One region of the Gordonia sp. McavH-238-E genome, then DNA from elsewhere that is predicted to be linked to it. Evidence: predicted binding sites of a transcription regulator. Region 1 holds the regulator's gene; each other region holds the start of a gene.
The links. Region 1 encodes LexA, which represses DNA repair genes until DNA is damaged. Its sites were predicted from a motif close to CGAACANNTGTTCG; they were not measured.

Region 1 (7,433 bases):
CGCGATCGTGGTCGCGGCCTCGACCACGGGTTCGAGGTCGTTGCGCGACAAGGCTTCCCGCAGCGTGGCCGGGTCGGCGCCGGTCAGTTCGGCGAGTTCGTCCTCGTTGGGTTTGATCAGGTCGACGCGACCGGCAACGGTCGCCCGGAGCGGGGCGCCGGAGGTGTCCACCGCGACGCGGCACCCGGCCAGGACCAGGTCGTCGGCGATCGCGCGGTACCAGTTGTCGGGTACGCCGGGCGGGAGGGAGCCGCAGAGGGTGACCCACTGGGCGGAGTCGGCGTGCGCCCGGATGAGTTCGACGAGCGCATCGCGATCCCGCTCGGTCAGCGCGACACCCGGAGCGTTGATCTTGGTGGTCGTGCCGTCCGACTCGGCGATCGTGATGTTGGAGCGGACCTCGCCGTCGACGGGCACCGCGTCGTAGGCGAGTCCGAGTTCGTCGAGTGCGGTACACAGCGGGTCGCCCGTCCGCGCGGGGAGCAGGGCTCGGGTGGACAGGCCGGCGGCCGCGACGACGCGGGCCACGTTGACGCCCTTGCCGCCGGGTTCGGTGCGGACCGTACCGGCGCGCTGCACCTCGCCGCGTGCCAGCGGTGCGCCGAGCTCGAGGGTGCGATCGAGGCTGGGGTTCGCGGTGACGGTGACGATCATGCGATCACGACCTCGACGCCGCGCGCGGACAGTGCCGCCGAGAAGGCCGGGTCTATCCCGGAGTCGGTGATGAGGACGTCGACGTCGTCGATCCCGGCGAAGGAGGAGAGGTCTTCGCGATCCATCTTCGAGCTGTCGGCGAGGACCACGACGCGTTGCGCGGCCGCGACCATCGCCGCTTTCACCGCCGCCTCGTCGGGATCGGGAGTCGACAGCCCATGGGACTCGCTCAGACCGTTGGTGCCGAGGAACGCGGTGGTGACCCGAAGGCGGCGGAGCGCGTCCACCGTCTCGACGCCCACCGTGGCCTGGGTGAGACCACGGACGCGTCCGCCGAGCGCATGGAGCCCGTCGGGGTGGGTGCCGGCCAGCAGGCCGGCGATGGGCAGGCTGTTGGTGAACAGGGTGAGCCTCCGATCGGGCGCGGTCGCCTCGGCGGCGCGGTAGGTCGTGGTGCCGGCGTCGAAGAGCACGGAACCGCCGTCCGGCGGCAGGAAACGGATCGCCGCCCGGCCGATCGCCGTCTTCTGTTCGATCTGGCTCGACTCGCGCTCGTCGATGCCGAGCTCGCCCAGGGCGCGCATGACCTCGGCGCGCACGGCACCGCCGTGGACTCGCTGCAGATGTCCGGCACGCTCCAGGACGGCGAGGTCTCGACGAACGGTCTCGCTCGTGACGTCGAACTTCTCGGCGAGCGCGGCCACCGACGCCCGCCCGGCGACGCGCACCTCGTCGACGATCGCCTGTTGTCTCTCCTCGGCGTACACACCGCTCCGATCTCCGGTTCCGACCACCCCGCTTGTTGAGGCGTGTGGGATTGCATGTTGTAGTAATTGTGTTTACGCCTGTTTGTGTTGACAAGTCAAGCACTTTTTGTAACGGTGGTCACATCGGTAGTCGAGTGAGAGGCAAGACGATGGCGCAGATCCTGACAGGGACCCCGGTGGTCGGCGGACTGGCCCACGGTCCCGCGCTGTGGCCGGGCGAGCGACCCGATCACTCACCGGAGAAGCTCGGCGTCGGCGTGGAGATCCCCGAGGAGCGTCGTGCCGACGAGGTGACACGCTTCGCCACGGCGGCCGGCGCCGTCGCCTCGCGACTGCGTACGCGCGCCTCCCAGAACACCGGGGTGACCGCGGAGGTGCTCGCGGCGACCGCGGGACTCGCCGAGGACCGGGGGTGGATCGGGGCCGCGAGCGCGCTCATCACCAAGGGCGCCACGGCCGAGGCCGCTGCCGTCGCCGCGACCGATCAGTTCGCGGCGGTGTTCACCAAACTCGGCGGGTTGATGGCCGAGCGGGTCACCGATCTGAACGATGTCCGCGACCGCGTGCTCGCCGAACTGCTCGGTCTACCCGAACCGGGCGTGCCGACACCGCAGGTGCCCTCGGTGCTGCTCGCCGACGACCTCGCACCCGCCGACACCGCCGGTCTCGACCCGACGACCACGATCGCGCTCGTCACCCGGCTGGGTGGGCCGACCAGCCACACCGCGATCATCGCCCGGCAACTGGGGATCCCGTGTGTGGTGGCCGTGGCCGATCTCGCCGAGATCGGACCCGGCACAACGGTTCTCGTCGATGGGACGACCGGCCGGGTCGAGGTGGAGCCTGACGCGGAGACGGCGCGGGCGCGAGTCGAGGAGGATCGTCGGCACGCCGAGCTCGTCGCCGGGTGGACGGGTCCGGGGCAGACCGCCGACGGCATCGCCGTCTCGGTGCTCGCCAATGTCGCCGACGGATCGTCGGCGCGGGCCGCCGCCGGGCACCCGGTCGAGGGCGTCGGACTCTTCCGCACCGAACTCGCCTTCCTCGAACGCGCCGACGAACCGTCGGTGGACGAACAGGCCGCGATCTACCGGGAGGTCCTCGACGCGTTCGGCGGGCAGAAGGTGGTGATCCGTACCCTCGACGCCGGCTCGGACAAGCCCTTGAGGTTCGTGACCCACCCAGACGAATCCAATCCCGCGCTCGGTGTCCGTGGGGATCGAATCGCCCTGGCGCATCCCGAGATCCGAGCCCACCAGCTCGACGCGATCGCGCACGCCGCGTCGGGTTCCGACGTCGCGCCGTGGGTCATGGCGCCGATGATCGCCTCGCCGTCCGAGGCGCGCGCCTTCGCCGCGGAGGTCCGCGGCCGGGGCCTGGTCGCCGGGGTCATGATCGAGGTGCCCGCGGCCGCCATCCTGGCCGAGGCCGTGCTCGCCGAGGTGGACTTCGTGTCGATCGGCACCAACGATCTGACGCAGTACACGATGGCGGCCGATCGGATGTCGGCCGATCTCGCCGGATTGACCGATCCGTGGCAGCCCGCGGTGCTCAGCCTGATCGCGGGTGTCGCCGCAGCGGGTGTCCGCCAGGGCAAGCCGGTCGGGGTGTGCGGTGAGGCGGCTGCCGATCCGAATCTCGCCTGCGTGCTCGTCGGTCTCGGGGTGACCTCGCTGTCCAGCGCGCCGGCCGCGGCCGCCGCGGTGGGGGCTCGGCTCGGCGAGGTGACCGCGCAGGACTGCCGCGCCGCCGCCGACGCCGCGCTGGCCACGTCCGACCCCGCCGCGGCGCGAGAAGCTGCCGCGGCGGTGCTCGACCGTTCGGTCGGGGGAGAGGTCAGACTCGCCGCATCACGGTGACGACCTTGCCGAGGATCACGGCGTCGTTGCCCGGGATGGGATCGAACAGCTCGTTGTGCGGCATCAGCCACACATTGGCGCCTTGACGCTTGAAGGTCTTCACGGTGGCCTCGCCGTCGATCATCGCTGCGACGATGTCGCCGTTGTCGGCGACGTTCTGCTGCCGCACGACGACCCAGTCGCCGTCGCAGATGGCGGCGTCGATCATCGACTCGCCCACGACGCGCAGCAAGAAGAGCGAGCCCTCGCCGACCAGCTCGCGAGGAAGCGGGAACACGTCCTCGACCGCCTCCTCGGCCAGGATCGGGCCACCGGCCGCGATCCGGCCGAGGACCGGCACGAAGGTCGGCTCGGGCAGCCGGCCGGCCGGCGGGGTCTCCGGCGACGGCGATTCGCTCGGCGCGATGTTGACCGCACGCGGCCGGTTCGCATCCCGCTTGAGCAGACCCTTGCGCTCGAGGGTCCGTAGCTGGTGGGCGACCGACGATGTCGAGGCCAGGCCGACCTCGTCGCCGATCTCGCGGATGCTCGGCGGGTAACCGCGCTCGCGTACCGAGCGGCGGATGACTTCCAGGACCCCGAGCTGGCGCGGGGTGAGTGAGGCCTCGGCGGCGGCGACGTCGATGGGGGCCTCGTCGTCGGCTCCCCGCGCTCGGCCGCGCCTATCGCCGGTGTCACTCATGTTCGGTTCCTCTCGTCTTCGGAACGTGCTGGTAGATGGCCCGTGGGGATGTTCAGCCGCGTCCGAGCCTAGCGGAGTGCGACCTCCACCTCAAACATTTGTTCGATGTGTCGCGAGACTTTGTCGGTGCGCCGTGCTACAAATTCGAACATCAGTGCATCGAACATCTGATCGAAGTTCGAACACCGGATGCCAGACACCCGAACACCCGAAGATCCCGCACCGAACACCCGGAGGGCACCATGCGCACCGCCACTCTCGTCGCTCCCGTCCGTACCGAGCGTCCCGACACCGTCCGGGCGCGCACCGACCGCGCCGACCGTATCCGGACCCGGACCCCGCTGTCCGACGGTTCTCGGCCCGTCGACAACCGGCCGGCAGGCAACCGTCCGGTGGGCGGGTCGCCACTGACGCCACGCGTCGGCGGCACGCACTGCGGCTCCGCGGTGGGTGCCCGGGGCCGCGGGCCGGTCGGTCCGGATGCGGCGGTGTTCCGTCGCCGTCGCCGCACCGCCGTCGCGGTCCTCGCCGGCGTCGGCCTCGCGTTCGTCGTGTGGGTGTTCGGTGTCGTCGGTCAGAACTATTCGGACTCGATGACGCCCGCCGCGGTGAGCGCAGAGGTCGTCCACGTGCGCGCCGGGGATTCCCTCAGTACGATCGCCGGCCGGGTGGCGCCCGAGATGCCCCGCGACATCGTGATCGACGAGATCGTCGCGATGAACGATCTGCCGTCGAGTGCGCTGCAGGTGGGTCAGCCCCTGCTCACCCCCCGGTACCGCTGAGGCCGGGCGGTATCCTCGATGGCACAGGGGCCGGCCGAGAAGCGGCGGGGCGCACGGTTTCGGTGCGTTCCAGCGTCCCGCGACCTGCGTGAGGACACGATGCGCTGCCCCTTCTGCAAGAACGACGACACCAAGGTCATCGACTCGCGTGTCGCAGATGAAGGGCAGGCCATCCGACGGCGTCGCTCGTGTGTGGAGTGCGGGCGCCGATTCTCCACGGTGGAGAGCGCCGTGCTCGCCGTGGTCAAACGCAACGGGGTCACCGAGCCGTTCAGTCGCGAGAAGGTCATGCGCGGTGTGCGTCGTGCCTGTCAGGGCCGGCACGTCGCCGAGGACGCACTCGCGCAACTCGCCCAGCAGGTCGAGGACACGGTGCGCGCGAGCGGATCGGCCGAGATCCCCAGCAACGAGGTCGGTCTCGCGATCCTGGGTCCGCTGCGTGATCTCGACGAGGTGGCGTACCTGCGGTTCGCGTCGGTGTACCGGTCGTTCGACTCGGTGGAGGACTTCCAGCGCGAGATCGACGATCTGAAGTCGTCGGCGTCCGGTGGCGGACGTGTCGAGACCGCCACCACCGATCCCGTCTCAGCCGAGTCGGTCCAGAGCTCGTAGGACGCGCTTCTCCGACACGGGGAACGCGGTACCGAGACGCTCGGCGAACAACCCGACCCGTAGTTCCTCGACGAGCCACTGCGCCTCGTCGTCGACGATCGCCCGTCGGTGCTCAGGGACCTGTTCGAGCCGTTGGGCCCACCGCTCGACGACGCGATCGACGACCGCGACGCCGGCCTTGTCGCGCGCGGCGGACGCGGGCAGCGCCTCGAGACGTGCCCGCGCACCGTCGAGGTACCGCGGCAGGTTCTCCAGATGCCGCCGTGCGGTGGCTGCCACGAAGCCGTCGAACACGAGATGGTCGATCTGCTCGGCGACGTCGTCGGCAGCCAGCGATCCGGCGTGCCGGTCGATCGCCGCGCGGACCGGCGCCAGCCGTTCGAGCGCCGCGACGGCGAGCGAGAAATAGTCCGGGGCGGCCTCGGCGACGCGCGGCCTGATCCGCTCGAGGAAGGCCGAAAAGGATTGTGGCGAGCGGACTGCCGCCAGCTCGGCGTCGGCGACACCGATGGTCGCGTCCCGGATGGCCCGTCGAGTGCAGTCGGCGAGCAGTGCCTCGATGTCCGCATAGGGACTCAGGCTCAGGGCGAGTCGTTCGGCCGGATCGAGTGAGCCGGCGAGGCGTTTGGACAGCGGGGGAATCGCCAGTTCGAGCAGGGCGACGAGCCCGCGACGACGGAGACGCTCGCGGGCGTCGGGGGAGGACGCGTCCACGACGATCACGCCACGCGGGCGGCCCTTGTCATCGGCGACCACGTCGATCGTCGGGTAGCGGGTCAGCCGCTGCCCGGCGACGTCGACCGTCGTCTGTTCGGGGAGCGTGCCGATCCCGTCGGCGGTCCAGGCCCGGTACAGAGTGCGTGACACCGTTCGCGGCGCCGCGGGCACACCCTTCTGCTGGAGCTCGGACAACGAGTCCGCGCGGGCGATGATCCGTCCGGCATCGTCGGCGACCGCGAAGTGCATCCGGAGGTGAGCCGGCACTCGTTCGACGTCGAAATCAGCTGCGGTGACTCTCATCCCGGTGATCGCCGACAGCTCGCGCGCCAGTCCGGCGGCCAGCGGCTCCTTGCGGGGGGTGAGTCGGCCGAGGGCGAGGTCGGCGAATCGTTGCGCAGGGGACATGCTCTTGCGGAGTTGCTTCGGCAGGGACTTGACCAGTGCGGTGGCCAGTTCGGCGCGCATGCCGGGGACCGACCAGTCGAATCCGGCCGGACGCACATGGGGGAGCAAAGCCTGCGGGATCACGACCGTGACCCCGTCGTCGGTCGCGCCGGGTTCGAAGCGGTAACGCAGTTCGAGTCGGGTGTCGCCCTGCTGCCAGGCGCCGGGGTAGTCCGTCGGCGCGACATCGGTGCCGCCGGTGACGTCCTCGGGACGCAGATCCAGCAGATCCGGTTCGGCCCGGCGGGCCTTCTTCCACCATGAGTCGAAGTGCCGCGCGGAGGTGACGTCGGCCGGTAGCCGCTGGTCGTAGAACTCGAAGAGCTGGTCCTCGGTGATCACCAGACCCCGGGTGCGCGTGCGGTTCTCGACGTCGGAGGCGGCGTCGAGGAGTGTGCGGTTGCGCTCGAAGAAGGCGTGCTGCGTACGCCAGTCGCCCTCGACGAGAGCGTGCCGGATGAACAGCTCCCGCGAGACCACCGGGTCGATGGGGCCGTAGTCGACGCGCCGCCGGGCGACGAGGGGGACGCCGTAGAGGGTGACCCGCTCGTAGGCCATCGCGGCCCCGCGTCTGGCGGACCAATGCGGCTCGCTGTGGGTGCGCTTGACGAGATCCCCGGCGAGTTTCTCGGCCCACAGCGGATCGATCCCGGCGACGGTGTGGGCGAAGAGTCGGGACGTCTCGAGGATTTCGGCCGCCATGATGAAGGCGGGTGGCTTCTTGGCGAGCGGAGAGGCGGGGAAGATCAGCAGTGTGGTGTTGCGCGCACCGGTGAACTCGCGGCCCTCGGTGTTGCGGGCGGCGATGTTGCTCAGCAGACCCGACAGGACGGCCCGGTGGACGGCGTCGGCGTCGAGTTCGGTGGGCGCGACCGACCAGTCGAGGTCCTTGACGATCTCGGTCAGCTGTCGA
Region 2 (7,433 bases), on a different contig from region 1:
AAAAGCCGGCGGTGAGTGCGGCATCGAGGGCGTCGTGATTTGTCTGGGCGGGGGTGCGTTGGTCACGGTCGGCGGCGGTGGCCAGCGCGTCGGGGTCGGCGGTGCCGGCCGGACCCTGGGGTGAGGCGGGGTCGTCGGGGTTGTTGAGTCCGGGTTTGCCCCAGACGGCGAACATCATCGTGAGTCGGGCGTGGAGTGCGGGAGTGAGGGTGCCGGAGATGGTGGCGGTGCCGTCGGCGCGTTGGCGTCCGATCCACAGGCCGCGGCGTCGTTTCTGGTCGGTGTCGTCGGCCAGGGTGCCGTCGGGGTCGAGATGGGCCAACAAGCGCGCGCCCAATTGGGTGATGTCGGCGGGGGTGTGGGCTTCGGCGATTTCGGCCATCTGCCGTTCGGCAGCGACTTTCACGTCGTGGTCGATGGTGCCGGGGATGCGGTCGAGGACGTCGAGGGCGGCTTGGTCGTGTGCGGTGCCGACGGTGCCTCGCGCGAATGCCTCAGCCAGGCAAGGGTGTTCGGGCTCCAAGATTTCACCGCCGAGGCTGGTGCGGGTGGCGGTGGCGTCCATCTGCTTACGCCGGCGCATCGGGTTCGACACCCGCAGTCGGTGGGTCATGAACTGCATGAGCGTGCGGCAGCCGGTCTTGCGGGGGAGGTCGCGGGCCTCGACTTGATCGATCTGCCGGTCACCGGCAACGGTCAGGCGTGCGATGGCACGTTCGGTATCGGCTGCCACGTCGGCCAACTCAGTATCGGTGCACGGCGACAGGTCCACAGTCTGCAATTTGTCGAGAATCGCATGCAGCTCGGCCACCAGCTCGACCGCACCAGGGGACGGCACGCCGGTGCCATCGTGTCGTTGGGTATCTGTCATGACGGTCACCTCCCCCGAGAACCGTTGATGCGAATGTGCTTTCGAGTGTACACGACCTGGGTCGTCTGGCAACGCCGAAAGTGTTGGTGTGCAACGGAACTGAGTGATCAAATTCTGTCGGTGCCGTGTGGTAGGGGCGGTTGCCCGCCACCGCCTAGGCGAAGATCGCCTGGAGGGCGGGCACCACGTCGTGGTGGTCCCGGATCGGCCGGCACCGGCCCCGGCCGATGAGCGCCAGGTCTTGTGCGAGTTCGGCGTCGTGTTCACCGGAGATGTCGAGCAGCACGTCGACGCGGGGTAACCGACCGGCCGCGTCCCGGGGGTCGGGTCCGGCGTTGTGGACGCAGTCGCTCAACAGGATCACGCGAGCGTCGGCGGAAGGTGTGCCGGCCAACTGGTCGAGGGCGGTCTGCAGCGGGAAGGCCACGTTGGTCAGGCCCTGTGCGGGCAGTGCGAGGAGTTCATCGACGAGATGTTCGGTGGTGACCGGTCGGCCGAGAGGGACGATGAGCGCGGCGTCGGACCAGAAGGCGATGACGGCGAGGTCGTCGCGACCGAGTTCACCGGCGAGTGCGCCGGCTGTCGCGGCCGCGGTGCGGACCTGCTCGCCGCGGGTGGAGCCGGACACGTCGACCGCCAGCACGATGGAGCGTCGGCGCCGGACGCGCTCGCGCACGCGGATGTCGTCGTCCTCAGGAATCGGGTTGCCGATGAGTGCCTCGAGGGTCGCGTCGAGATCGAGCTCATCGGAGCCACCCCGCCAACGCTGGGTCGTGAGTACACCGTTGGCGCTGCGGCGTGCGTTCCGTGTCTCCACGGGACGTGCGAGTCGGAGTCGTCTGGCGAGTCCGATCGCCCGCTCTCGCGCGACCGGGTCGGTCTGTGCTGCAGGGGAATCGTCGTCACGGGTACCTGCGTCATCGGTGACCGCGACGACCGCACCCGAGGTCCCGCGGGGCACGTCCCGGGCACGTCCACGTCGACCGATCGGGACGACGGCGCCGCCGCGGCCCGCGGGCTCGAACAGCATCGGGCTTTCCGACAGCTGTTTGGGTCTGCGCCGCAGTGGCTTCCGTCGACGGGGTTGAGTGCTGACCGAATCGCGCCGGAGCGGTGAATCGGCGTCGACCGCTCTTCAACCCGGGTCGGCCGCCGCCGGCGCCAGTAGGAAGTGGTTCTGCCAGATCTCGCCGAGCACCTGTTCGGCGGTGGTGAACGCGACGTCGTCGAGATGGATCCGCCCGGACAGGGCAACCTGCATGGCGTCGAGGAAGGTGGCGGTGTACGCCGACGGCAGGTCGCGTGGCGGTTCGACCGCGTCGTCGACCGGGACGGCGATGCCGCGCATCTCGCACAGCTGGTGCGCGAGGAGTGCGGTGTCGATCGCTCCGCGTACGCTGCTGCCCTGACGGACGGCGTCGTGTCGACGGGTGTCGCGGGTGACGGTGACGGCATCCGCGACCACTCTCGCCGACGACAATTCTGTCCTGCGCGAGACGATCTCGCGCTCCGCCGCGTCGTCCTGATAGTCGACGACCAGCCGGCACATGCGATCGTAGACCGAGGTCGACAGGCGCGTGGTGCCGACATTGTCGAAGGGATTCATCGACGCCACGATGCGAAAACTTGGCTGGGCGGCGATGGTGCCGACGCGCGGGACGGTGATGGTCCGCTCGGCCATCGCGGTGAGCAGAGTGTCGATGGTGTCCTCCGGCGCGCGGTTGAACTCCTCGACATAGAGGAACCCGCCGGCGCGCATGGCCTCGATGAGCGGGCCGTCGACGAAGTTGTCGGGGGAGTAGTCCTCGCGCAAGACCCGCGCCGGGTTGTGGTGCCCCACCAGGCGTCCGGGAGTCAGGTCGGCATTGCCCTCCACCAGGACGAGTGGGATGCCCCAGTCGGCGGTGATCGAGCGCAGCAGTGTGCTCTTGGATGTTCCCGGTGGGCCTTCCAGGATCAGGTCCCGGCCTGCGGCCACCGCGGCCAGGACGAGGTCGAGTTCGCGATCGCGGCCGACGACCTCGGCGGCGATCCGTGCCCGGATCGCCGCGAGGCCATGTGTTTCCATCGGCCGAAGTGAGGTCACCTGACCGGTTCCTGGTTGACCCCGGTGAGGAGAAGGTGACCGGCATCCACCGGGATGGTCACGCCCGTGACAGAAGCTGCCAGGTCCGAGTTCAGATACAGGGCGGTGTTCGCGATCACCTCGGGTGGCATGAACGAGTGCCCCTTGAGTGCGTGGAAGTGATATCCGCCCTCGATCAGGTCGTCGGGGGTGCCGCCCTCGTGGCCGGCGAACATGTCCCACGCGCCCTGCTGATCGGTCATCGGGGTACGGATCGCGCCCGGATTGATGGAGTTGCAGCGAATTCCGTGCGGCGCGAGCTCCAGCGCGATGTTCTTCATCAGCCCGATCACGCCATGTTTCGTGGCCACGTAGTGCGCGTAGTTCATGCCGGGTTCGAGTCCGTTCACCGACGAGGTGATGACGATCGATCCGCTCTGTCGCTCGATCATGTGCGGTGCAACGGCTTTGGCGGACTTCCACACCCCGGTGAGGTTGACATCCATCATGTCCGACCACATCTGTTCGGACATCTCCCAGAACGGGGCGCGGGTCCAGATGCCGGCGTTGGCGATCAGGACGTCGATCTTGCCGAACTCGGTGATCCCCGCGGCCACCGCGTCGTCGAGTTGCGTCTGATCGCGGACGTCGGCGTCGAAGGTCAGAGCCCGCCGGTCGAGCGCTTCGACCTGGCGCACGGTTTCGGTCATGTCATCGGCTGTGGCCAGCGGATATTCGACGGAGTCGAGCTGCCGGGTGATGTCGAGCAGGATGACGTCCGCGCCCTCGCGGGCGGAGGTGAGCGCGTGCGCGCGACCCTGGCCGCGGGCTCCGCCGGTGATCAGTACGGTCTTGCCGTCGAGAAGTCCCATGTCGATGCCCCCTCTACAGTCGTCCGCCGGCGTCGACGACGTGGGTGGTCCCGGTGACATAGCGACCGTCGTCGGAGACGAGGTAGAGGACCGCGTTCGAGATGTCGACCGGTTCAACCATCGACACCGGCAGCCTGTTCAATTCTCGGGCGGCTTCCTCGAAATCGGCCCGGGTGGGTTGCTCGATGTCGGGACGGAAGAGTTTGTAGGTGGCGTCGTTGAGGATCATCTCGGTCGCCACCGTGGTCGGGTGCACCGTGTTCACGCGAATACTCTGCGGCGCCAACTCTTTCGCGAGGACCTGCATCATGCCGATCAGTCCTGCCTTGGCCGCGGAGTAGTGCGCGATGTTCTCGTTGGCCCACATCGCGGCGAGTGAACTGGTCAGGACGATCGAGCCGCCGCGCCCACCGGCGACGATGTGTGGTGCCGCCGCGCGAACGGTCTTCCACACTCCGGTCAGGTTGATGTCGATCATGGTCTGCCACATGGTCTCGTCCATCTCGAGAGTGGGCGCCATGGTGCTGATACCGGCGTTGGCGAGGACGATGTCGATGCGGCCGAGCTGTGCCACCCCGTCGTCGGCGGCCTGCTTCAGCGCGGACAGGTCACGCACGTCGGCCTCGGTGGCGATGATCCGGCGGTCGAGTGCCTCCACCTCGCGCACGGTCTCCTCGAGGTCGCCCGGGCGGGCGGTGTCGTAGGGGACGGTCTCGACCTGCTGGGAGACATCGACCGCGATGATGTCCGCGCCCTCCTGGGCCAGGCGTATCGCGTGACTGCGTCCCTGACCGCGTGCGGCTCCGGTGATGAAGGCGACCTTGCCCTCGAGTTTGCCCATGGTGATCCCTTCGACACGACGTGCGACGAGTGATGCACGTCTCACCGGTGACGATATGTCACAGCGTGCCATAACGGTGCCAAAACCGACTTTTCCGGTGTCAGGCGTCCGCGGCAGGCGGGGGTGACACGATGGCGGGCATGGAAACCGCACGGTCTGAGGAGGTGCGCGTCGACCGGGGCGGCCGTCCCGCCACGACCAGCGCGCATGAGCTCGCCGCACGAGCACAGGAATTGTTCCTCGAGCGCGGCTTCGAGAAGACGAGTGTGGGCGACATCGCCGATGCGGCGGGAGTCAGCCGCCGGACCTTCTTTCGCTACTTTCCGACGAAGGCCGACGTGGTGTGGGTCGAGTCGGCGGCCGAACTCGATCACTTCCGCCGGCTCGTCGCAGCGGCGTCCACCGACACGCCACCCCACCTGACGGTGACCGAAGCGTTCATCACGGCGATCGATCACGGACGAGCCGAAGAGCGGTGGGCGCGTCATCGGGCGCAACTCATTCTCACCGTGCCCGCAGTGCAGGCGCAGGCGAACGTCGTCTATCGGCAGTGGCGGACGGTCATCGCCGACCACGTCCGGACGCGTGCCGCCGGTCGTGGCGACGACGCGTACCCGACCGCGGTGGCGTACGCGGTCATCGCCGGATCATCTGCTGCACACGAGATGTGGCTCCGACGAGACGATCTCGAGCTCGGGCACTGTCTTCGGCGCATGTTCGACCTCATGGTGCCGGGGCCGCCGTCCGGCAGCTGACTCGGACGAGTCCGTCGAGCCGCCTCGCGTCGAGTTCACCGCACGACCTCGCGGTGCCCGGCGTCGATGCGGCGGGTCCACCTGCGGGAGTCGAGATACTCGAGCAGCGGGATCACCACGCGCCGAGTGGTTCCCAGCGCCTGACGGGCGGCACTGGTGGTGAACGGTTGATCGAGCGAGGCGAGGATGCGCATCGCCATGGCTGGGGCGGCCGGCAACAGCACGACCCCGTCGCGTAACCGGAGCACTCGTCCCGTGTGCTCGGCTGCGGCCAGTTCCTTGGCGCCCAGTCCGAGTGTGCTGAGGTCGTCGGCCTCGGGAGCACGAAACGGTTGGTCGGTGAGACGTCGCTCCAAGGCGCGGACCGCGTCCTCGGCGTCGCCGAGGGAGGGGATGTGGCCGGGCACCGACAGATGGCCATCGGATGACGCGAGACCCGCCTCGGCGACGACGGCGTCCAGCAACGCCGAGTCCGGCAGACCCAACAGTGCGGGCGCTCCCGCCGCGGACATGCCCGCGGACAACGGGTCCCGCTCGTGCAGCTCGAGAACGGAGGTGTGTAGTCGTCCGGCCCAGGCCGCGAGTGACTCCTCGGCGACCCACCATCCGTCGATCACGCGGACGGACCGGGGTGCGGAGTCCGCGTCGCCGACGAGACCGAGTCGCGCGAGATCGGCGACGCGCACCGCGCCCCGTCGCATGACCTCCTCGGCAGCTCCCGCGCCGTCGGTCGCGGCCGCCAGGATTGCCGCTCGACGTGCGGCGTCACCCCGGCGATTCAGTGGCGGCGGATCGGGGTGCAGGACGACGCCGCCGCCGACGATCCGCTGCCCGGGATCACGCAGTACCACCCGGTCTCCGTTCGACAGCGGGAGAGCGTGGGCGAGCGTGAGTCGGCCATGATCGGGGTCGAGCGGTCGCACGCGCACCGGTACCGCGGCCGTGCCGATGTGGGCGATCAGGTGCTCGGGGGCCTCGTCGAACGGCGTGCCGCTCGCGCGTCGTAGGTCGATGAGGGCGGACGCGTGCCAGGCGCCCGGAGTCACGAGCGCGTCACCGCGCGCGACGTCGTCGACACCCGCACCGCGGAGGTTGACCGCGACCCGGCTGACCGGACCGGCGGTCGCGAGAGTCGTGCCCTCGCTTTGCAATCCGCGAACATCGACCCGGCGGCCGCCGTGGGGAGTATGTAGTTCCAGGGTGTCGCCGACCGAGATCGTTCCCGACGCCAAGGTGCCCGTGACGACCGTACCGGCCCCGGTGCGGGTGAACACCCGGTCGACCCAGAACCGCACACGACCGGAGGACGGTGGCGAAGGTGACTGCGCGAGAACATCATCGAGGGTCGTGCGCAACTCGTCGATGCCGGAGTGGTCGATTGCGGACACCACCACCGCGGGGACATGGGCAAGACCGGTGTCGCCCAGCCGGTGTCGCGCTTCGTCGATCACCTCGCGGATGCGATCAGCCGATGCCCGGTCGGCGCGGGTGATGACGAGCACCCCGGATTGGATGCCGAGTGCGGCGATGGCGTCGCGGTGGTCGTCGGACTGGGCACGCCACCCCTCGTCGGCGGCCACGACGAACAGGACGACCGGCGCAGGTCCCAGGCCGGCCAACATGTTCGGGATGAACCGCTCGTGACCGGGGACGTCGACGAAAGCCACATCGGCGCCGGAAGGCAGTGTCGTCCAGGCGAAGCCGAGGTCGATGGTCAGGCCGCGGCGTCGTTCCTCCTCCCACCGGTCCGGTTCGATGCCGGTCAGAGCCCGCACCAGTGTGGACTTGCCGTGGTCCACGTGTCCGGCGGTGGCGACCACGTATTTCATGAGCAGTACTTCATGCGCTGAACTTCATGATTCGGGGATCACAGTTCGTCCAGGGCCTGCACGATCGCGGCGAGGAGTCGCGGGTCGTCGGCCTCGGGGACGCACCGCACGTCGACGAGACATGCGTCGTCGTGGACGCGGGGCAGCACGGCGGGATCGCCGAGGCGGAGGCGTTCGGCCGCGGCGACCGGGAGCCGCAC
Region 3 (7,433 bases), on a different contig from region 1:
AGGCAGCGGCCTTCGTCGGGTCCGGACCGTTCGATGCGGGTGGTGTACTGGCCGGGTTGGTCGCCGACCATGCGGTTGTGGCGGGGGCAGGCCGGTGCGAGGTCGTCGATGTCGGTGAGACCACCTTTGGCCCAGTCTTTCTGGGCGTGGTGGAGTTCGACGTGGGTGGCGGGCTGGTCGCATCCGGGTGCCGAGCACACTTCACCGTCGGGGCGGGCGAAGGACACGAGGCGTTGTTCGCGGGTGGCCAAACGTTTCCCCCTACCGAAGTGCAGCGGCACCGCGGTGGCGTCTTTGAAGATCGCCAACCACGGCTGCACGTCGCCGCCCATCGCGATCAGGTCGGGGATGGGGATCAGGGTTCCGGTGGCGGTGGTGGCGAGTCCGGCTTCGCGGATCAGGTCGTTCAGATCGGCTTTGATGATCAGTTGCACGGGCAGGCCGCGGTGCGAGGTTCCGAGTGTGCCGTCGGCGAAACCGGCGGCCAGTGCGGCGTCGAGGGCGTCGTGATTGGTCTGGGCGGGGGTGCGTTGGTCGCGGTCGGCGGCGAGGGCCAGGGCGTCGGGGTCGGCGGTGCCGGCCGGTCCGGACGGTGAGTTGGGGTCGTCGGGGTTGTTGAGTCCGGGTTTGCCCCAGACGGCGAACATCATCGTGAGCCGGGCGGCGAGTTCGGGGGTGAGGGTGCCGGAGATGGTGGCGGTGCCGTCGGCGCGTTGGCGTCCGATCCACAGGTTGCGGCGCCGTTTCTGGTCGGTGTCGTCGGTGAGGGTGCCGTCGGGGTCGAGGTGAGCGAGGAGCCGCGCGCCGAGTTGGGTGATGTCGGCAGGGGTGTGGTCGGCGGCGATCTCGGCCATTTGTCGTTCGGCCGCGACCTTCACGTCGTGGTCGACAGCGTGGGGGATCTGGTCGAGGACGTCGAGGGCTGCCTGGAGGTGGGCGGTTCCGACGGAACCTTGTGCGAATGCCTCGGCGAGGGACGGGTGTTCGGGCGTAAGCACTTCGCCGCCGAGGCTGGTGCGGGTGGCGGTGGCGTCCATCTGCTTACGACGCCGCACAGGGTTGGAGACCCGCAGCCGGTGGGTCATGAACTGCATGAGCGTGCGGCAGCCGGTCTTGCGGGGGAGGTCGCGGGCCTCGGCCTGATCGATCTGCCGGTCACCGGCGACGGTCAGTCGTGCGATGGCGCGTTCGGTCTCGGCTGCCACGTCGGCCAACTCAGTATCGGTGCACGGTGACAGGTCCACGGTCTGCAGTTCGTCGAGGATCGCATGCAACTCGGCCACCAGCTCGACGGCACGCGGTTGCGGCGCCACCGAATCGTCGACGTGCGTGGTGTCGGCCATGACGACCACCTCCCCCGAGAACAGTTGCTGCGAATGTACGTTCGACTGTACACGAAAGGTGGGCAGTCGGCAGAGCGAAATGTGTTGTCCGACAGAATTTTTCCTCCGCCCAGTCACCACTGAAGATTGTCGGTGGTTGCTGGTACGCTCCGCCCCGCGGGCAAGATCTGAGCTGTCGCGCGGGCGGGACCCTTCGTGACGCGCCCTCCGCAAGCTCCGGACGCTCCTCAGGGAGCGGGGGTGACGCGCCCTCCGCAAGCTCCGGACGCTCCTCAGGGAGCGGGGGGTGACGCGCCCTCCGCAAGCTCCGGACGCTCCTCAGGGAGGCGGGGGTGACGCGCCCTCCGCAAGCTCCCCAGGAAGCAGTGGTACCGACGCTCACGCACCTCGTCGATCAGGGCTGCGGGGTGGGCCCTAGGTGGCCTGAGGCACGTCGCTTACGATGAGGCACCGTGCCTGTGACAGCCCCGACCTCGCCAGAGGATTCCGCAGAACCGTCGTCGCCGGGGCCGGCAACATCGGGGCCGGGGACCAGGATCTCCGCGGGTACCGCCCGGTGGATCGCGATCGTGGCCGGGATCGCAGGCATCGTGCTGTGTGCCCTCACCCCACTGCTGCCCGTCAAGGCCGTCGACGCCGGTTTCGACTGGCCCGCCGGACAGGACCTGAGCGCCGACACCTCATCGGTCATGGCCCCGCTCATCGCGCAGACCCCGCAGACCCTCGACGCCCGCATCCCATGCGCGACGCTGGCATCGGCCGAGGACGGGGTGGTCCTGGCGACCATGCCGACCAACGCGCCGAAGTCGAAGTCGTCGTCGTTGTGGGTCACCGCCACCGACGCCGCGATCACCGTGACCTTCCGGAACAGCCTCGCCGCCACCGCCGCGCGTGCCGACCTGGACCGATGCCGTGAACTGCGCATCTTCTCCGCGCCCACCGGCCCCGGCGCGGAGTTCGTCGGGCTCGGCGAGTCGACGACGCTGCCGCCGGACCGCCGCCCCCAGGTCGACGGCATCTTCAGCAACCTGAGCCCGGAGCAGGCACGCGCCGCCGCCGCCGACGGCCTCCGCGTGCAGGTGACCATCGACAACCGCTACGAATCGTCGCCGTCGGTCCTCAAGATCGTGGTGATGGCGCTCGCCGCCCTGTCCGTTCTCGTCGCCGTCGTCGCGCTGGGGCTGCTCGATCGCATCGGCGGCTACCACCGGCGGATCGGCGCGCGAACCCGCTCCTGGTGGCATTCGCTGAAACCCCGGGCCACCGACCTGATCGTCACCGCGATCCTGCTGGTCTGGAGCGTCCTCGGGGCCGGTTCACCCGACGACGGCTACATCCTCAACATGGGCCGGACCGCGGACGGCTTCGGCTACCTCGCCAACTACTACCGCTTCTACGGCATCCCCGAGGCTCCGTTCGACTGGTACTACAGCTTCCTCGCCGCGTGGTCATCGGTCTCGCCGTCGGTGCTGTGGATGCACATCCCGCAACTCATCGCCGGGCTCGTGTCGTGGTTCGTCCTCAGCCGTGTGCTGCTACCCCGTCTCGGTCCGGCCGTACGGCGGAGTTCCTGGGCGATCTGGGCCGCCGCCCTGACGTTCACCGCGTTCTGGCTGCCGTTCTGCAGCGGGCTGCGCAGCGAGGGGATCATCGTCCTCGGTTCGCTGCTCACCTGGTGGGCCGCCGAACACGCGATCGCGACACGACGACTCCTGCCGGCGGCCCTCGCCGCGCTGGTCGCGGGGTTCACCCTCGCACTCGCCCCGCACGGCCTCGTCGGCGTGGCCATCCTGCTGGTGGCGGCCCGCTCGCTGCTGCACATCCTCATCGATCGGCGTAGACGACTCGACGGCTCCGTCTGGACGTCGACGCTGACCCTCCTCGCGCCGATCGCCGCGGCCGGAATGCTCGTCCTCATCGTGGTGTTCCGCGATCAGACCCTGGCGACCGTCCTCGAGGCGATCAAGCTGCGTTACACGGTCGGACCGGTCATCTCCTGGCACCAGGAGTTCCTGAGGTACTACTTCATCTCGGTCGTGACCGACGACGGCGCTCTCACCCGTCGGGTGCCGTTGCTGCTCCTGCTCGCCGGCCTGTTCGTGACGGTCGCGGTCATGCTGCGCCGCACGAGGATTCGCGGCGTCGACCCGGGTCCGGCATGGCGCCTGATCGGCGCCGTGGGTGTCACCCTGCTGCTGTTCGCGTTCACGCCCACCAAATGGACCATCCAGTTCGGCGTGCTCGCCGGGCTGGCGTCGGCGATCGCGGCGGTGGCCACCGTGGCCGTGGCCCAGTCGGCGGCCCGGTCGGCCCGAAACCTGACCGTGTTCGTCTCGGGGCTGCTGTTCGCGATGGCGGCGGCGATGGCGGGATACAACTCGTGGCCGTTCCTCTACGAATACGGCATCTCCTGGTTCGACCGGGCGCCGGTCATCGCCGGTTACCAGGCGTCGACCCTGTTCCTGATCCTCGCCGTGATCGCCGCCGCGGTCGCGGTGTGGCAGCACCTGCGCCTGGACTACGTCACCAATCGCGGTCTCGCCCACGCCGACACCGGGCCCGGCGAGACACGGGCCGATCGTCGACGACTCTTTATCGCCTCCTCTCCGCTGGCGGTGATCGCCGGGCTCCTCGTGATCGTCGAGTTGCTGTTGTTCGCCAAGGCCGCGGTGACCCGATACCCGGCGTCGACGGCCCTGGCCGAGAATCTGGACACCCTGCGCGGCAACAGCTGTGGCCTCGCGGACGATGTTCTCGTCGAACTCGATCCCAACGCCGGCATGCTGACCCCGGCGGGCGGCGCGACCACGACCCAGGCGCTGCGCGGCGAGAACCCGGTGGGGTTCTCCCCCAACAGGATTCCCGACGACCTCCAGCCCGAGCCGGGGAGCCAGCGGCCCGGACAGATGAACGTGTCGGCGAGTATGGCCCGCCCGTTCGCCATCACCGGGGGGCTGGGTGCCGGGACCACCGGCGGGCGCGGACCGGAGACCGTGAACGGTTCCACCGCCAAACTGCCCTATGGACTCGACCCCGCCACCACGCCGGTCCTGGGCAGCTACGGATATCCGGGCGAGGCGCGGCTCACGACCGGCTGGTACGACCTGCCCGCCGACCGCTCCGCGTCGCCGCTGCTGGTGTTCAGCACCGCGGGCGCCGTCTCGACCATCGACACCTTCGGCGTACGGAACTTCGGACAGAAGATGGTGGTGCAGTTCGGGCGTCCGGGCGTCGACGGGACCTTCGAGCAGGTCGGCCCCGACATCTTGCCGATCGACCCCGGGCCCGTGATCCTCAACATGCCGTGGCGCAACATGCGGGTGCCGATGTCGGCGGCCCCGCCGCGCGCGACCGTGATGCGGTTGTCCCTGCAGGACAACAATCTCGGCGAGAAGCAGTTCATCGGGATCACACCGCCGCGCGCCCCGCGGTTGCAGACGCTGCAGGAGGTCGTCGGATCGGCGGCGCCCACGCTCATCGACTTCGGGGTGGCCTCGCACTTCCCGTGCCAGCGGCCGATGGGCGTCTCCCACGGCGTCGCCCAGGTGCCGCAGTGGCGCATCCTCGGCGACTACCCGCTGACCAACTCCCAGTCCAAGACCTGGCAGGCCGGCGTGGACGGCGGGCTGCTGGGCATCTCCGAGGCCACCACCTCGGCGTCGGCGGTCTCGACGTACCTGCAGGACGACTGGGTGCGCGACTGGGGCGCACTGGAGAAGCTGACACCGCTCGTGTCCGACGCGCCCGACGCGCGGATCGACATGGCATCGACGACGCAATGGGGCTGGTCGCGCACCGGCTCGATCAGGGTGGAGCCCCAATCCGATGAGTGAGTCCCGCACTTCCCGCCTGGCGGCGGGCAACCCGACGATCAGGGTCAACCCGAAGATCGTCGCGACCGTCACCGGCCTGCTCGGGTTCCTGCTGGCCGTCCTCTCCCCGCTGCTCCCGGTGAATCAGTCGACCGCGGAACTGAAATGGCCGCAGGGTGGTGGCGTCTCGGATGTCGCCGCACCGCTGGTGTCCTTCGTCCCGATCGACATGGACATGTCGGTGCCGTGTTCGCTGGCCACCCGGTTGCCCGCGCAGGGCGGGGTGCTGCTGTCGACAATCCCCGAGGGCGGCCAGGACGCCGGCGCCCGCGGATTGTTCGTCCGGGCGACGGCCGACGCGCTGACCCTCACCGACCGCAACGTCGCGCTGCTGAACACCGATCGCACCGCCGCACAGACGAACCCGAACTGCCGCATCGTCTTCCAGGCCGACGGCGAAGGGGTGAGCGGGCGATTCGAGGGTCTCCCCGAACCGGCCGCGGACTCGGGTGCCTCGCATGCTTTCGCCCTGCCCGACCACGAGATGCGTCCCCAGATCGTCGGCATCTACAGCGATCTGCCCGCCGACGCGCCGCGCGACGGGTTGGCGCTGCGCGCCACCATCGACACCCGCTACGTCAGCACCCCCACCCCGCTGAAGCTCACCGCGATCGTGCTCGGCATCCTCCTGACGATCGTCTCGCTGATCGCACTCGGGATTCTGGATCGACGAGATGGCCGCAGCCACAAGCGCTTCCTCCCGTCGGGATGGTTCACCATCCGGCCACCGGACGTCGCGGTGTTCGCGATCCTCGCCTTCTGGTGGTTCGCGGGCGCCAACACCTCCGACGACGGTTACAACTTCATCGTCGGCCGGATCACCGGCGACGCCGGATACGCCGACAACTACTTCCGCTACTTCGGTGTGCCGCAGGATCCGTTCGGCTGGCACTTCCAGGTGATCTCGGCCATGACGGACGTGAGCGTCGCGGCACCGTTCATGCGCCTGCCCGCGTTCCTTCTCGGCCTGCTGGGCTGGTGGCTGATCAGCCGAGAGGTGATCCCGCGTCTGGGCCGTGCGGTCCGGCACAGCACGCCCGCCGTGTGGTCGGCTGCCTTCGTCTTCCTCGCGATCTGGTTGCCGTTCAACAACGGTCTGCGTCCGGAACCGGCCGAGGCCGTGGGCGCACTGCTCACCTGGTGCTGTGTGGAGCGCGCGATCGCGACCCGCCGACTGCTCCCCTATGCCATCGCGGTGGTCACCGCCGCCTTCACGCTCGCCCTCGCTCCCGGCGGACTGATGGCGGTCGCCGCACTGCTCGCCGGAATCCGGCCGATCGTGAAAACCCTGGTGTCGCGCCGTTCCCGCGACGGCCTGCTGCCGATGCTCGCCCCGATCCTGGCCGCCGGCACCGCCGTGCTGTTCCAGATCTTCGCCGATCAGCCGCTCGCGCCGTTGATCGCGGGCAACAAGGTCGCCTCCGACGTCGGTCCGACGCTCGAGTGGTGGCAGGAGCCGATCCGCTACTACTACCTGATCCTTCCGACAGCCGACGGCACGCTCGCACGACGCTTCGGCGTGCTGGCGATGATCCTGTGCCTCTTCGTCGTACTGCTCCGCCTGCTCCGTCGGGAACACCCGAACGGCGTTGCGCGCGCTCCGATCTGGCGCCTGGTCGCGGTGACCCTCGGCACCATGTTCTTCATCGCCTTCACACCGACCAAGTGGACCCACCACTTCGGTGTGTACGCGGGTATCGCCGCGGGCCTCGCCGCCGCGGCGGGCGCCATGATGGCGCCGGCGGTGCTGCGATCTCGCCGCAACCGCAGCTTCTTCGCGGCCGCGGTGCTGGCGATCACCGGGATCTCCTTCGCCGGCACCAACGGCTGGTGGTTCGTGGGCAGCTACGGCGTCCCGTGGTGGGATCGCCCACCCACGGTGGGCGGCATCAACATCGCCTGGTTCATCCTCGTCGCCGCGGTCGCCACCGCACTGGCGGGCCTGTGGTTCCACTTCCGCGACGACTTCGTCGACGAGACGACCCGAACCCGGGGCGGCGACAAGTGGTATTCGAAGCTGAAGTTCTCCCCGCTGCCGGTCATCGCCGGGATGATGGTGCTGTTCATGGTCGCCTCGTTCGCGAAAGGCGCCTACGAGCAGCGTGATTCATGGTCGTGGATGAAGTCCAACGCACGCGCCCTCACCGGCAACTCGTGCGGGCTGGCCAACGACGTCCTCGTGGAGGCCGATCCCACCGCCGGTCTGCTGCGACCCGCG
Region 4 (7,433 bases), on a different contig from region 1:
CGACGACATCCCGCAGCCGCACCGCCTCGCCGAGCGCGGCTGGTGACCGGTTCGACCGAATCGTAGGTGGTCAGACGGACCGCCGTCCGCCGCGGAGCCTCCGCCCAACACGCCCGAGACCGAACAGTCGACAGGCGTAGCGGGTCAAGGGCTCCGCGGCGGTAGTATCTGCTGATCATGGATGCGGCGACCATCGTTCGAGACGCTTCGGTCTCGGGCACACACATCGTGGGTGAATTGCGGCTCGAGTGGTCTGCCGCGTGCAACGTCGGACGAGTCCGCGAGACAAACGAGGACGCTGCGCTCGCGCTGCCGGGGATGTACCTGCTCGCCGACGGCATGGGCGGTCACGACAGCGGGGAGCTGGCCAGCGAGGCAGCGCTTCTCACCCTGTCGGAGGCCACCAGCGCGGGGGAGCTCAAGGCCACCCAGCTGCAGCTCGATGATCTGCTGCTCGCCGCCCAGCGTCGGATCGGGGAGATCGACACCGAGACCGAGCGTCGCGCGGGCACCACCGCGACCGGCGTCGTGCTCGTCACGCACGAGCAGAGCCCCCACTGGCTCGTGCTCAACATCGGCGACTCCCGGACCTACCGTTTCCAGAACGGGTCGCTCAACCAGCTCACCACCGACCACTCCCAGGTCCAGGAATTCATCGACGCCGGCTTCCTCACCCCCGAGCAGGCCCGCACCGACCCGCGTCGCAACGTGATCACCCGTGCGTTGGGCGCCGGCATGGTCGACCCGGTGGCCGACTACTCGAGCACCCCGGCTTTCCCGGGTGACGTGCTGCTGCTGTGCACCGACGGCCTGACCGGTGAACTGCCCGACGAGGAGATCGGCGACATCCTGCGCAACGCCGCGGATTCCCAACAGGCTGCCGAGCGGCTCGTCGACGCCGCGCTGGCACTCGGCGCGCACGACAATGTCACCGTGATCGTCGTGTCCGTCCACGAGTCGGTGCCGACCCTGACGATGCCCGCGCTCGACGGTTCGGCGCAGGGAGAGGCAGCCGGACAGGCTCCGGCACCCGACCCGAGCTGATCGGAGAGCAGATGACCACGGGGCAGGATCGAGCCGCGACCCCCGCAGAACCCGGCGACGCCGCGCTCGATGCCGGCGCAACCTACGTCGAGTACTGCGGCGAACGCATCGCCCTCGACGCCGATCGCCGATTCTTCATCGGTCGGGAAGCCGATCTGTCGATCGACGACAATCCCTACCTTCATCGTCGATTCCTGGTCATCCACAACGAGAACGGGCTGTGGTGGCTGACCAATCTGGGTACGCACCTGTCGGCCAGCGTGTCGGCGGGCGATGTCGGGTTCTCCGCGACGTTGGGTCCCGGCGCGCGGATGCCGCTCGTCTTCGGCGAGACGACCATCGTGTTCACCGCGGGCCCCACCACCTATGAACTGAGCCTGTTCGCCCGCGCGCCGCAGGTGAAGTCCGTGACCCGCCCGGAGTACAGCGGCGGTCACACCACCCAGGGCGTGCCGACGCTCACCGAGAGCCAGAAACTGCTCATCATCGTGCTGGCCGAGGAGATCCTCCGACGCGAGGGGACAGGGTCGAGTGCCATCCCGTCGTCGGCGCAGGCGGCCCGACGGCTGGGCTGGCCGCTGACCAAGTTCAACCGCAAGCTCGACAACGTCTGCGACAAACTCGATCAGCTCGGTGTGAGCGGAATGCGCGGCGGCGGAGGCAAACTCGCCAGCAATCGCCGGACCAAACTCGTGGAATACGCGGTGTCGTCGCGCATCGTCACCCGCGAGGACCTCCCGCTCATCGACGCCGAGGCGGCACGGAACGCCGAGGGCTGAGGTCGACTCTCCTTTGCACGCTGTTGACCTGCGGTTTCACCGTGGGTAGTTCTCCCCACGGGTAGGGGAGTTCTCCCCATCGACCAGCGGGCCATCAGCCCATAATCTTCATTTCATCGCCGGGAAGACCCGGAAGACCACCGGTTCGAATGAGTGAAGAGGAAGCACACATGACTGCGATTGCCCACCAGGCTCCCCAGCACCTGCGCTCGGTCAGCGCTCGTCGCGATGCGGAGGCCATCGCCCGCCGGAAGGAAGCCCTGGCGCGTCTCGCGGCCCGCCGGATGCCGTTGCCCGGCCACCAGATCCAGACGTCGCGTGCGGGTCAGCCGCTGGGTCTGGGACATCGACCGGGCCACCCCCACCTGCACCGGGCGGTCGCCGTGCCCGCCACCACCGACATCCCCGAGGTCGCCGCGGCACCGGCCGTCGACCGGGCGAAGCCCAACCTCACCTCACGCGAGGTCGAGGTGTTGCGCACCTGGATGCTCGTCGACTCCAAACCTGCTGTGGCACAGGAGCTCTACATCTCGCTCGGCACGGTCAACACCCACCTCACCCGTATCCGGGCCAAGTACGCCGAGATCGGCCGTCCGGCCCCGACCAAGGCGTCGCTGGTGGCCCGCGCCATCCAGGACGGGATCATGACGCTCGACGAGCTCTGATCGCGGAACGTCTGGCCGGCGGGCAGGGGAGTGTCCACCGGTCCGGTGCGCGATACTGGTCTGCGTGGCAGCCATCGAGGACATACTCCAGGTCGAGCAGATCGACAACGACATCTACCGTGGCGGTGCCTTCCCGAGTCGCCTGCAGCGCACTTTCGGCGGTCAGGTCGCAGGCCAGGCCCTGATGTCGGCGACCCGGACGGTGTCCGAGGAGTTCGACGTCCACTCGTTGCACGGCTACTTCCTTCGCCCCGGCGATCCGGACCGCCCGGCGGTGTTCCTCGTCGACCGCATCCGGGATGGACGATCCTTCGTGACCAGGCGGGTGACCGGAGTCCAGAACGGTGAGGCCATCTTCACCATGTCGGCGTCGTTTCACGTCCGCACCGACGAGGGCTACGAGCACCAGGACCGGATGCCGCCGGCGCCGCGCCCGGATGAGCTCGCCGACCGATCCGAGGAACTGAGTGAGAGCGAGCGCGCGGTCTTCCAGGAGTGGCGCAACTTCGACCTCCGCATCGTCCCGGCCGACAAGCTGGTCACGTCGCCCTATTTCGCTGCCCAGCAACGGGTGTGGTTCCGTTACCGACATCCGCTGCCCGATGACACGGTGTTCCACGTCGGCACGCTCGCCTACATGAGCGACATGACCCTGATCGGTTCGTCGCGCGTGCCGCATCCGGACTCCAAGCCGCAGGTGGCCTCCCTCGACCACGCCATGTGGTTCATGCGGCCCTTCCGCGCCGACGACTGGCTCCTCTACGACCAGACCTCGCCGTCGGCGGGAGCCGGACGTTCCCTCACCCAAGGGCGGATCTTCGACCTACAGGGACGACTCGTGGCCGCGGTCACCCAGGAGGGCCTGACCCGCACCGGGCGGCGCGACCCCGCCCGGACCGATCGGTGACCGCGACGAACCGGCCGCGTATCGGGGTCCTCGCGCTGCAGGGTGACGTCCGCGAGCACGTCCACGCGCTCGAGGCCAGCGGTGCCGACGCCATCGCCGTTCGTCGTCCGGCCGAGCTCGACGAGATCGACGGGATCGTCATTCCGGGCGGCGAGTCGACCACGATGAGCAAATTGCTCGGCATCTTCGACCTGTTCGACCCGCTCGCGGAGAAGCTGTCCGACGGGCTCCCGGCCTACGGGTCGTGCGCCGGCATGATCATGCTCGCATCCACGATCCTCGACACCCGACCGGACGCGCGGCACCTCGATGCCCTCGATGTGACGGTGCGCCGCAACGCATTCGGCCGCCAGGTCGAGAGCTTCGAGACCGATCTCGACTTCACCGGGATCACCGACGTCGAGGGTGCTGCGCCGATGCGCGCGGTGTTCATCCGCGCGCCGTGGGTGGAGACGATCGCCCCCGAGGTCGAGGTGCTGGCGCGCGTGCCCGACGGTCCGGCGGCCGGGCGGATCGTCGCGGTCCGTCAGGGAAACGTCCTCGCGACGTCGTTTCACCCAGAGGTGACCGGCGACCGGCGCGTACATGAATACTTCGTGGAGATGGTGCGTCGGTAAGATCGTGCCGAACCAGAGGTAGACCATGAGCCCGGCACGCCGGGCGCAACCAACAGGGCGCACAACAAGTTGGGCGGCCGAACAGAGGCAGGAGTGCGCCGGATGCGGGCTGCGGCCCGCCGCACGTGCCGGCGCCGGGAAAGGAATCGACGGACATGAGCGGCCACTCCAAATGGGCCACCACCAAGCACAAGAAGGCGGCCATCGACGCCAAGCGCGGCAAAATGTTCGCCAAGCTCATCAAGAACATCGAGGTGGCGGCACGGACCGGCGGCGGCGACCCGGCGGGCAACCCCACGCTGTTCGACGCCATCCAGAAGGCGAAGAAGTCGTCGGTCCCCAACGACAACATCGAGCGCGCGCGCAAGCGCGGCGGTGGCGAAGAGGCCGGCGGCGCCGACTGGCAGACCATCATGTACGAGGGCTACGGACCCAACGGTGTGGCCGTGCTCATCGAGTGCCTCACCGACAACCGCAACCGCGCGGCGGGCGAGGTCCGGACCGCGATGACGCGCAACGGCGGCAACATGGCCGACCCGGGCTCGGTGTCCTACCTGTTCACCCGCAAGGGCGTGGTGACGCTCGAGAAGAACGGGCAGAGCGAGGACGACGTGCTGATGGCTGTGCTCGACGCCGGTGCCGAAGAGGTCACCGATCTGGGTGAGTCCTTCGAGATCGTCAGCGAGCCAAGCGATCTGATCGCAGTCCGCAGCGCCCTGCAGGAGGCCGGGATCGACTATGACTCCGCCGAGGCGAGCTTCCGGGCGTCGGTCGAGGTGGCCGTGGACGCCGACGGCGCCCGCAAGGTGTTCAAGCTGATCGACGCGCTCGAGGACTCCGACGACGTCCAGAACGTCTACAGCAACGTCGACATCAGCGACGACGTCCTCGCCGAACTCGAGAACGACTGACCTCAGGACTCGGCCCGGTGTGTTGATCACCGGCGTTGTCCACCCGTCCCGATAGGATCTCGAACAGTTGTTCGCAACTGTCCGCGAGGCCTGGGAGGGTACGAGTGCGCGTCATGGGTGTCGATCCGGGTCTGACCCGGTGCGGTATCGCGCTGGTCGAGTCGGGGCGTGGGAGGTCGGTGACGGCGCTCGACGTCGACGTGGTGCGCACCCCGAGCGACATGGACCTCGCCGAGCGGTTGCTCGCCATCTACACCTCGGCGTGTCACTGGCTCGACGTCCACCAGCCCGACGTGGTCGCCATCGAACGCGTCTTCGCCCAGAACCAGGTGTCCACCGCGATGGGGACCGCGCAGGCCGGTGGCGTCATCGCGCTCGCCGCGTCGCAGCGCGATGTTCCGGTCCGCTTCCACACCCCCTCGGAGGTGAAGGCGGCCGTGACCGGAAGCGGGCGCGCCGACAAGGCGCAGGTGACCGCGATGGTCACCCGGATTCTCGGCATGCAGACCAAACCGCGTCCCGCTGACGCGGCCGACGCGCTCGCGCTGGCGATCTGTCACTGTTGGCGCGGACCGATGATGGAACGGATGGCCGCCGCGCAGAAGCAGGCCGACGCCGCCGCGGCCCGTCACCGCGCGCGGGTGGCCCAGGCACGAGAGGGGAGTCGCGCATGATCGCGTCAGTTCGCGGACCGGTGTTGGAGATCGCTCTCGACCATGCCGTGATCGATTGCGGGGGAGTGGGTTACCGCGTGCTCGCCACACCCGCGACGCTGTCCCGGCTTCGCCGGGGCGACGAGGCGACGCTGCTGACCTCGATGATCGTCCGCGAGGACTCGATGACGCTCTACGGCTTCACCGAGCCGGACGCCCGCGCCCTCTTCGCTCTGCTGCAGACGGTGACCGGTGTCGGCCCACGACTGGCGATGGCCACCCTCGCGGTGCTCGAACCGGATGCGCTGCGGCGAGCACTCGCGGAGTCCGACACCAAGGCCCTCACGTCCGTGCCCGGCATCGGCAAGCGGGTGGCCGAACGGCTCTGTGTCGAACTCCGGGACAAGGTCGACCGGCCCACCGGCGAGCCCGCGAGCGGTGTGACCGTCGTCGGCGGCATCCGAGAGCAGGTCGCCGAGGCCCTCGTCGGGCTGGGATTCACCGCGGGCCCCGCCGAGAAGGCGGTCACCGCGGTCCTCGCCGAACACCCCGGCGCCGATGCGTCGACGGCGCTCCGGCACTCGTTGTCGCTGCTGGGGAAGGCGTCCTAGATGTTCGACGACACCGATGACGTCGACGACCGGGACGTGAGCGCGACCCCGGTTCGCTCCGACGGCGATCTCGACGCGGGTCTGCGCCCGAAGTCGCTCGCCGACTTCATCGGGCAGCCGCGGGTCTGCGAGCAGCTCGAACTCGTTCTGCACGGTGCCAAGGGGCGTGGCGGCACACCCGACCACATTTTGCTGTCGGGTCCGCCAGGGCTCGGCAAGACGTCGCTCGCGATGATCATCGCCTCGGAGATGGGGGCCGCCATCCGGGTGACCTCGGGGCCGGCCCTGGAGCGCGCCGGCGACCTCGCGGCCATGCTGTCCAACCTCGTCGAGGGCGATGTGCTGTTCATCGACGAGATCCATCGCATCGCGCGTCCGGCCGAGGAGATGCTGTACCTCGCGATGGAAGACTTTCGCGTCGACGTCGTGGTCGGCAAAGGACCCGGTGCGACCTCGATCCCGCTCGACGTCGCGCCGTTCACGCTGGTCGGGGCGACGACCCGGTCCGGTTCGCTCACCGGGCCGCTGCGCGACCGGTTCGGATTCACCGCCCACATGGAGTTCTACGAACCCGACGAGCTCGTCCGGGTGCTTCATCGGTCGGCCGGGATTCTGGGCATGGAACTCCGCGGCGACGCCTCCGGCGAGATCGCTCGCCGCTCGCGGGGCACGCCCCGTATCGCGAACAGGCTGCTACGCCGGGTCCGTGACTACGCCGAGGTGCGCGGCGACGGCTCGATCACCGTGGACGTCGCCCGCGCGGCGCTCGCGGTCTACGACGTCGACGAACTCGGTTTCGACCGGCTCGACCGAGCCGTGCTCGACGCCCTGATCCGTGCCTTCGGCGGCGGACCGGTCGGCGTGTCGACGCTGGCCGTGGCGGTCGGCGAGGAGCCGGCCACCGTCGAGGAGGTCTGCGAACCGTTCCTGGTGCGCGCCGGGATGATCGCCCGGACGCCCCGCGGGCGGGTCGCCACCGCCGCCGCCTGGCATCACCTCGGTCTCACCCCACCGGCGGGTGCGATGAACGCCACCTTCGGCGTGCGTCCGCGCGACGTCGGCGCGGAGACGTTGTTCGACGACCTCTGACCACACCGGCACCACCTGCGGGGATGACCTCCGCGCAAGACGTGGCACACTGTGTGGAGCACAGCTGAGCTGATGCTGCCCGGATCACCTCCGGACAGGCCGCTCGCTCACGCCGTACATCCCGATACCCAAAGGACTGACTCGCACTCATGGACGC

Region 2: a site for LexA is predicted at 902-915, ahead of MHN80_RS11185 (HNH endonuclease signature motif containing protein). Genes of this name have one in related genera too.
Region 3: a site for LexA is predicted at 1,374-1,387, ahead of MHN80_RS25190 (HNH endonuclease signature motif containing protein). Genes of this name have one in related genera too.
Region 4: a site for LexA is predicted at 4,984-4,997, ahead of ruvC (crossover junction endodeoxyribonuclease RuvC). Genes of this name have one in related genera too.

Annotation. Positions count from the first base shown of each region.
Region 1 covers NZ_JAKRFE010000015.1:60,100-67,532, forward strand. The annotation lists gene pfkB (1-phosphofructokinase) at 1-654, opposite strand, end outside; gene MHN80_RS20620 (DeoR/GlpR family DNA-binding transcription regulator) at 651-1,421, opposite strand; gene MHN80_RS20625 (phosphoenolpyruvate--protein phosphotransferase) at 1,571-3,280, shown strand; gene lexA (transcriptional repressor LexA) at 3,258-3,962, opposite strand; gene MHN80_RS20635 (LysM peptidoglycan-binding domain-containing protein) at 4,205-4,744, shown strand; gene nrdR (transcriptional regulator NrdR) at 4,844-5,356, shown strand; gene hrpA (ATP-dependent RNA helicase HrpA) at 5,330-7,433, opposite strand, start outside.
Region 2 covers NZ_JAKRFE010000006.1:298,960-306,392, forward strand. The annotation lists gene MHN80_RS11185 (HNH endonuclease signature motif containing protein) at 1-871, opposite strand, end outside; gene MHN80_RS11190 (VWA domain-containing protein) at 1,026-1,901, opposite strand; gene MHN80_RS11195 (MoxR family ATPase) at 2,007-2,939, opposite strand; gene MHN80_RS11200 (mycofactocin-coupled SDR family oxidoreductase) at 2,954-3,808, opposite strand; gene MHN80_RS11205 (mycofactocin-coupled SDR family oxidoreductase) at 3,822-4,649, opposite strand; gene MHN80_RS11210 (TetR family transcriptional regulator) at 4,781-5,404, shown strand; gene selB (selenocysteine-specific translation elongation factor) at 5,440-7,233, opposite strand; gene selA (L-seryl-tRNA(Sec) selenium transferase) at 7,272-7,433, opposite strand, start outside.
Region 3 covers NZ_JAKRFE010000030.1:7,314-14,746, forward strand. The annotation lists gene MHN80_RS25190 (HNH endonuclease signature motif containing protein) at 1-1,343, opposite strand, end outside; gene MHN80_RS25195 (arabinosyltransferase domain-containing protein) at 1,796-5,176, shown strand; gene MHN80_RS25200 (arabinosyltransferase domain-containing protein) at 5,169-7,433, shown strand, end outside.
Region 4 covers NZ_JAKRFE010000023.1:31,967-39,399, reverse strand. The annotation lists gene pdxS (pyridoxal 5'-phosphate synthase lyase subunit PdxS) at 1-46, shown strand, start outside; gene MHN80_RS23915 (PP2C family serine/threonine-protein phosphatase) at 178-1,044, shown strand; gene MHN80_RS23910 (FHA domain-containing protein) at 1,056-1,823, shown strand; gene MHN80_RS23905 (LuxR C-terminal-related transcriptional regulator) at 1,994-2,488, shown strand; gene MHN80_RS23900 (acyl-CoA thioesterase II) at 2,553-3,395, shown strand; gene pdxT (pyridoxal 5'-phosphate synthase glutaminase subunit PdxT) at 3,392-4,012, shown strand; gene MHN80_RS23890 (YebC/PmpR family DNA-binding transcriptional regulator) at 4,168-4,923, shown strand; gene ruvC (crossover junction endodeoxyribonuclease RuvC) at 5,028-5,597, shown strand; gene ruvA (Holliday junction branch migration protein RuvA) at 5,594-6,187, shown strand; gene ruvB (Holliday junction branch migration DNA helicase RuvB) at 6,188-7,276, shown strand; gene yajC (preprotein translocase subunit YajC) at 7,426-7,433, shown strand, end outside.